Regions from separate parts of the Paenibacillus sp. Aloe-11 genome, predicted to be linked through region 1. Evidence: riboswitches for the same ligand, from Rfam matches in the RefSeq annotation. Region 1 holds a riboswitch; the other holds the start of a gene.
What was found. A riboswitch is a leader RNA that binds a small molecule or an ion and turns the genes downstream of it on or off. The one in region 1 is predicted to bind FMN.
Positions count from the first base shown of each region.

Region 2: linked by a shared signal. The riboswitch ahead of WG8_RS06365 (DMT family transporter) and the one ahead of ribE (riboflavin synthase) in region 1 are both predicted to bind FMN.

Region 1 covers NZ_JH601056.1:130,777-134,197, forward strand. Annotated here, with positions in the region: gene ribH (6,7-dimethyl-8-ribityllumazine synthase) at 140-604, opposite strand; gene ribB (3,4-dihydroxy-2-butanone-4-phosphate synthase) at 636-1,319, opposite strand; gene ribE (riboflavin synthase) at 1,381-2,046, opposite strand; FMN riboswitch at 2,373-2,546, opposite strand; gene WG8_RS14100 (IDEAL domain-containing protein) at 2,615-3,082, opposite strand; partial or broken gene WG8_RS14105 (thiamine pyrophosphate-dependent enzyme) at 3,257-3,421, opposite strand, start outside.
Region 2 covers NZ_JH601050.1:60,176-63,596, reverse strand. Annotated here, with positions in the region: gene WG8_RS06375 (ABC transporter ATP-binding protein) at 1-549, shown strand, start outside; gene WG8_RS06370 (ABC transporter permease) at 542-1,237, shown strand; FMN riboswitch at 1,313-1,457, shown strand; gene WG8_RS06365 (DMT family transporter) at 1,595-2,542, shown strand; gene WG8_RS06360 (methyl-accepting chemotaxis protein) at 2,799-3,421, shown strand, end outside.

The DNA of each region.
Region 1 (3,421 bases):
AACAATACCTTTCCCCATAGCACGTATGCTCGACGTTATCAATCCCTCTTTCTGTAGTATATACGTCATTGCCTTGCTTAACAATCCATTCCCTTGTTCGCTTTGCAATTACGCCGTCCTTATCTAGTTGCTTATATCATTAAAATTGCTTGCCCAGGTTCGCCATTTCAATCGCCGCCAGCGCAGAATCCCAACCCTTATTACCAGCCTTCGTGCCTGCACGCTCAATAGCCTGCTCAATATTTTCTGTAGTCACCACACCAAAAATAACGGGTACGCCCGTTTTCAGATTGATTGCCGCCACTCCCTTTGCCACTTCGTTGCAGACAATATCATAATGCGAAGTAGAACCACGGATCACGGTCCCCAGCGTAATAACAGCATCATATTTGCCGCTTGCCGCCATTTTTTGCGCAATCAGTGAAATTTCAAAAGCACCAGGAACCCAGGCCACATCAATTTCATCTTCCTGTACACCGTGTCGTTGAAGTGCGTCAATTGCACCACTTAACAGCTTGCTTGTAATAAACTCGTTGAATCTTCCTACCACAATACCATATTTTAAACCATCCGATACAAGATTACCTTCCAGAAAACGTGCCATGCTTATCAACCTCTCTTTTTTAAAATGATTTTTACAATGACAAACGACGACGATAGTCAATTAAATCCTGAATACTGATCAGCTTCAGCTGATGATGCTTGGCGAACACGGCCAAATCAGGCAGTCGGGCCATGGTGCCGTCTTCCTTTATAATTTCACAAATGACTCCGGCGGGCTTGAAGCCGCTGAGTCGGGCCAGATCGACTGCCGCTTCCGTATGACCTGCACGCTGCAAAACACCGCCATCACGGGCAATCAGCGGAAACATGTGGCCAGGCTTGCGAAAATCGCTTCCTACGACTGTATCGTCAGCCAAGGCGCGTACAGTCAAGGAACGCTCGGCTGCCGAAATACCTGTTATTGTCTCCATATGATCAACCGACACGGTAAAGGCTGTGCCGTGGAAATCTGTATTCTGCTCCACCATTGGATGCAGTTCCAACGCCTCGGCTCTTTGCTGTGTTATCGGCACGCAGACCAGTCCACGACCTTCAGTGATCATGAAATTAATGACCTCCGGAGTTGCCTTTTCAGCCAACGCAACAAAATCACCTTCATTTTCGCGCCGTTCATCATCCACGACGATAACGACTTTACCGTTCTTCAAATCCTCCAGCGCTTCTTCGATGGAATCCAGACGAATCTCTTCGTCCAGTTCCCCCTCGTCATGCTCCATTATGTTAGCCGTTGCACTTGTTTGACTCCCTCTATCCATAGTGCTGTCCTCCTTAGTTTTTGTGGCATAAGTACTCCTCTGGCAGAATTACCATTCCAGATCAAGCAAAGCCGTGCCTCGCCAGATAGTCCAGACTTATAGGAGCTTTTTCTGCTCCCTCCGTCGCCGCTGAGCCTCTGTAATTCAAAAGCTGTTCCACATACTTGCCCAGTATGTCGCATTCAATATTGACGGTGTCACCCTCACGTTTGGCTTGTAAGGCTGTCTCGGATAAGGTATGGGGGATAATGGATACGGCAAAGGTATCTCCCGTACGCTGCGCGACTGTGAGGCTGATGCCATCCAGTGTGATCGAACCCTTGAGAAGAATATATTTGAATAATGCTTGATTAGAAGGTGCAACTTCGAACACAACCGCATTCTGGTCTGAAGTCACCCGGCGAATCGTGCCTGTTCCGTCTACATGCCCCTGCACAATATGACCTCCGAACCTTCCACTTGCTGCCATCGCCCGCTCCAGATTGACCCGGCTACCGGATTTGAGTTCTTTCAGATTGCTGCTGCGAAAGGTTTCCGGCATGACATCAACCTTAAAATCCTTAACACCGATCTGTATGGCCGTCAGACAAACACCATTCACGGAAACACTGTCTCCTATTTTCAAGTCGCCCAAGACGACGGAGCCCTCAATCCCCAGTACCATCGCTTCTCCGCTTTTGGAAATCGTTTGAATGCGCCCCACTTCCTCGACCAACCCGGTAAACATGCCCTCACTCCTTTCCATCTCGTTTCAGTTTATCCCTAATTCATCTGTCGTAAGCGCAAAAAACCCCCAGTACGGAATCTATCCGTCATGGGGGTGATGAGAGTCAAATCTACAGTATACAAGCGCAGTCCATATGCATGTTGAAATCTCACGAATAATACGTATGCCAATAAAAAGCATGACTACGATACAACCTAATACGCTAGAAGACCTACCGAAAAGAAAACTAAAAAGCTGTCCCCCGATGCCGCCCTACAACGAAATAAGCCGTACGTACATTTACGTATGCTAATAATCGGCACATGTCACGTCATGCACATGCGCTCCGTATCCTTCTCCCATCCAGACTATACTGTCGGTCCCGGAATTGCACCAGGTCCACCTTCTGCTGATCGTTCAGCATCCGGGTCACGGACTAAGCCGTGCTATGATCATAAAAAGCGATCCACAAGCACGTCATCACCGCCGGTGGGGAATTTCGCCCCGCCCCGAAGGATCTTGCTCTTATTCAATTGAATTAACAGTAAACTTGTTACGTATATTAGCACCAACTTCTAAAAAAAGCAAGTTATCGGATAGACGCCCCTGCTTTTGTTTTAACATATTGGCTGGAGAGTTCTTCAAACCAGGTTTTATCATTCATATGAAGCGCCAGATCAATCAGATCAGCCAGTTCTTCCAAGCCGAGCTGTGTAGCATGGTCAAAGGTAATAACCGCCGAAGCTGTGGGTCCGTGGCTTCCTTCAGAGGATGCGTCATAATCCAGCCGTACTTCAACATGTCCATCAATAAACTCACATTTTAGAAAATAAATAATTTCACACATTAATATCGGACGCACCTGTGTTTCCAACACGCAATCCATCACCTTGGCGGAATAATGCTGATTCGTCAGCGTAAATTTATGCTCCGTTCCCGCCAGTGATGCCCGTCCAAAATCATCTGTAAATTTCAGCTCCACGGGCTTGATGTTCATGACCTTAGGGATTTGCTTTTTTATAATTTCGATTATTTCAACTGTATTCAGTTTAATCATACCTGCACCTCATTGCATCTAAAAATTCAGAAGAAGACTGTTATTTAATCAATTTCATATAGGCCTCCACTCCTATATCGGAAATCATTACCTGTTTTTTTATGCTTCATCCCATAAACGACAAAAAAGATTCTTCACGCAGCAAGCGCAAAGAATCTTTTTGGAAAAACCGAATTATAGCTCCGAAATTTCATGTTTCTTTTTCAGAATGGTCCAGCGGCGTTCAATTTCCTGCTCAAAGGTGGCCAACGTCGCTTCCTCCTTAAGCAGATGCTTCGTTTTCCCCATTAATTTCAACCATTCAGCGGCTGGAATCCGTTTCCCCTTGTCTTCCGGGTT
Region 2 (3,421 bases), on a different contig from region 1:
GGTGACAAGCCGGTAAAGGACTTTTCCTTGGGGATGAAGCAGCGTCTCGGGATCGCCCGAGCCATCGCGACCAAGCCGGAGCTGCTGATTTTAGATGAACCGATTAATGGTCTGGATCCGGTAGGAATCAAGGAAATCCGCCAGTTATTCCACATGCTGTGCAAGGAATACGGGATGACCCTGCTTGTGTCCAGTCATATTTTAGCGGAAATTGAGCAGATTGCAGATACGGTGGGCGTCATTAATCACGGGCGGCTGATTGAGGAAGTGTCGATGGAACAGGTGCGGGAAACCAATACCGAATACATCGAATTTTCAACCAATGATTGCAAAAAGGCAGTCTACGTCCTCTCGCATCATCTGAATCTGAATAATATTCGGGTACTGAACGAGCAATGTGTACGTATTTACGATACAAGTGTACCGCAAAAGCAAATTACAAAAACCCTCATTATCAATGATGTAGAGGTGGATTCCATTCATCAGAAAAACAGTACGCTGGAAGATTACTTTTTGCGTCTGCTAAATGGAGGTGATCTCCATGCTTAAATTGATGCAGCTAGAATTGAAAAAATTCCATCTGGCAGGATATATCCGTTCAGCCCTGATCGCCAATGTCTGCATTCTTGGGCTTACCTGCCTCATTGCGAAGACCACCCAAAGTGAAGGTATACACGAATTTGCACAGTACACTCAGATTCTGGATCTCATGGACAATTTGGTCAGGGCCACTTTTATCGTATTTGCCTCTGTTCTGCTGTGCCGCTTTATTGTAGACGAATTCAAGTCCAAATCAATTACCATCTTGTTCATGTACCCGATCCACCGTAAAAAGCTGATGATTGCCAAACTCTTGGTCGTGCTACTGTTTACGTTCCTGTCCATTATGATATCGGAAATTGTCATTACAGCTGCCATTCATCTGCTTAATCAATTTGTCGTTATTGTACCCGATCAGCTTACGCTTGCTGTGTTGGGCCAGCAATCAGTACGGACGCTGATGAATGCCGTTGCCGCCAGCTTTATGGGATTGGTTCCGCTGTATATGGGAATGCGAAAATATTCTGTACCCACAACCATTGTGACCTCCATCCTGATTGTAGCATTGCTTTTCTCCAATAATAACGGCCCTACGCTTAGCTCCTTTGCCCTCGTGCAAATTGGCTTTTCTGTGCTGGGAATGCTTGTCGCCTATGCAGCGATTCGCCGCATTGAGTATAAGGATATTACCTCGTAAAATGAGTACACACATTTTTCACTGGACTTCATTCTAAAACGGGTATATCCTATAGGAGAAATTAAAAAACGGAATAAGGATCTTCGGGGTAGGGTGTGATTCCCAACCGGCGGTATGGCTCATGGAGCTAAGCCCGCGACTCTGTATCTGGCAACAGGATACGGACTGATTTGGTGAGATGCCAAAGCCGACGGTAAAGTCCGGATGGAAGAAGATCGAAGCATGAACATGCCGTGAAGTGGATGAGTGCGGCAAGTTTATTTGATCAACCCCCGTCTTGCATGGCCTCTTGCCATGGACGGGGGTTTTTGTGCCATTTGTGCCACCGGTCCTGTATTCGCAAGGAGCTAATTGAATATGAGTCAAACATCAACTGTACTAACTTCCAAGGGTTTTGATCGCAGTTCTCACATGAAAAGCGGTTTTTGGCTAGTCGCGATTGGAGCAGCCTTGTGGGGTGCTGACCCGCTGTTTCGTATTATTTTGTTAAAATCATTCACATCAGCCCAAATTGTACTGATGGAGCACGTGCTGCTTTTTATTGCTTTGGCACCGATCCTGTGGAAGCACCGTGAGGAGCTTAAAGCAGTACGGCTCCGCCAAGCTTTTGCTATTTTGTTCGTCTCGTGGGGCGGTTCAGCTTTGGCCAGCGTGATTTTCACCATGGCACTCAGCAACGGTGATTTGAATGCCGTTCTTTTACTCCAAAAACTGCAGCCGTTGGTCGCTATTATTCTGGCACGTATTATTTTGAAGGAAATGCTGCCGCGTAATTTTGGAATTCTTATTGTTATCGCTTTGTTAGGGACGTATCTTCTTACCTTCGGCTGGTCACTCCCCTTCGGGCATGCTCGTGATTTTGTCCAAGTCGGCAGTCTGCTGGCATTGGGAGCAGCGGTACTATGGGGCGGCTCGACAGTTATGGGAAGCTATTTGCTTCGCTCGATGAAATATGAGACGGTAACCTCCCTGCGCTTCATGGTGGCGCTCCCCATGCTGATTGTTCTCACCTCTGTGGAGCATGCGCCATGGAATATGCCTGCTGGTACATGGGCGGGCGCAGCCGTGATTATCAATCTATTATTGCAGGCACTGCTGCCGGGTCTTCTCAGCCTGCTGCTGTATTACAAGGGATTGAGCACGACCAAAGCGTCTTATGCCACCATGGCGGAATTGAGCTTTCCTATGGTCGGTGTCGTGATTAACTGGATCGCATTCCAGCAAATTGTTACCATAGCACAACTGACTGGTTTTATGCTTATCTGGATTACACTGTTTATGATTTCACGTCAGCAAAAAAACTAACAGGTAAGTTCATATCCATTTCATCACTTATCCGAGTCAAATCCCTAAGCCAAATCGCGATGATGCTTTTGCGTCTCCGATTTGGTTTTTTATGTATAAGTATTAATACATAATATGCTACTTTTGAACTATTTTTAAATAAAAACGTCTAAAACATGCAACTATTCTTCGTTTGCCATAGATTACATCTATAAAATCCACTGCTTTTTGTCGAATAAAACAATGTAGTGATCATCAGACACAGAGGAGAACAACTATGACTAAAGCAAAACAAACAGTTCCATGGTGGACCAGGTTTCTCAGACAGTTTTATTTAATGAGAACAAGATTGATTGTAGCTTTTTTGGCTGTCTTATTGATTCCAAGTGCACTTATTGGATACTTTTCTTATCAAGGTGCTACAACGCAACTCAGTCAGCAAATGAGCGGTTCTGTGTACACGAATCTGTATCTGATTCGAAGCAATGTCAATCAGTATGTATCGCCTATTATGAAGGATGTGGACGTGCTTGCCACTGAAATCAAATCTGATTCCATTGCTGCCGACGAAGATGCCCTTCAGAAAAAATTGAATGTCATCGTCAAGGCTCATCCCGAGTTGGATGCTGCGCTCCTCGGCAATGCGAAAGGACAATATATTCGTACGCCGAAAAAAAAGGAGGCCGATTATGATCCAAGGGAGAGAAAATGGTACAAAAATGCGATGCAGGAAAAGGACAAAGTATCCGTCAGTGTTCCAGCTGTCAGCGTCACGACAGGAAATTTAGTGGTTAATTTATCAAAAACGCTGGAAGACGGTCAAGGAGCTATTGCCCTCTCTTTGAATCTGGACAAAATGAGTCAAAGCCTCCAGTCTGTTAAGATTGGCGAACGCGGGGG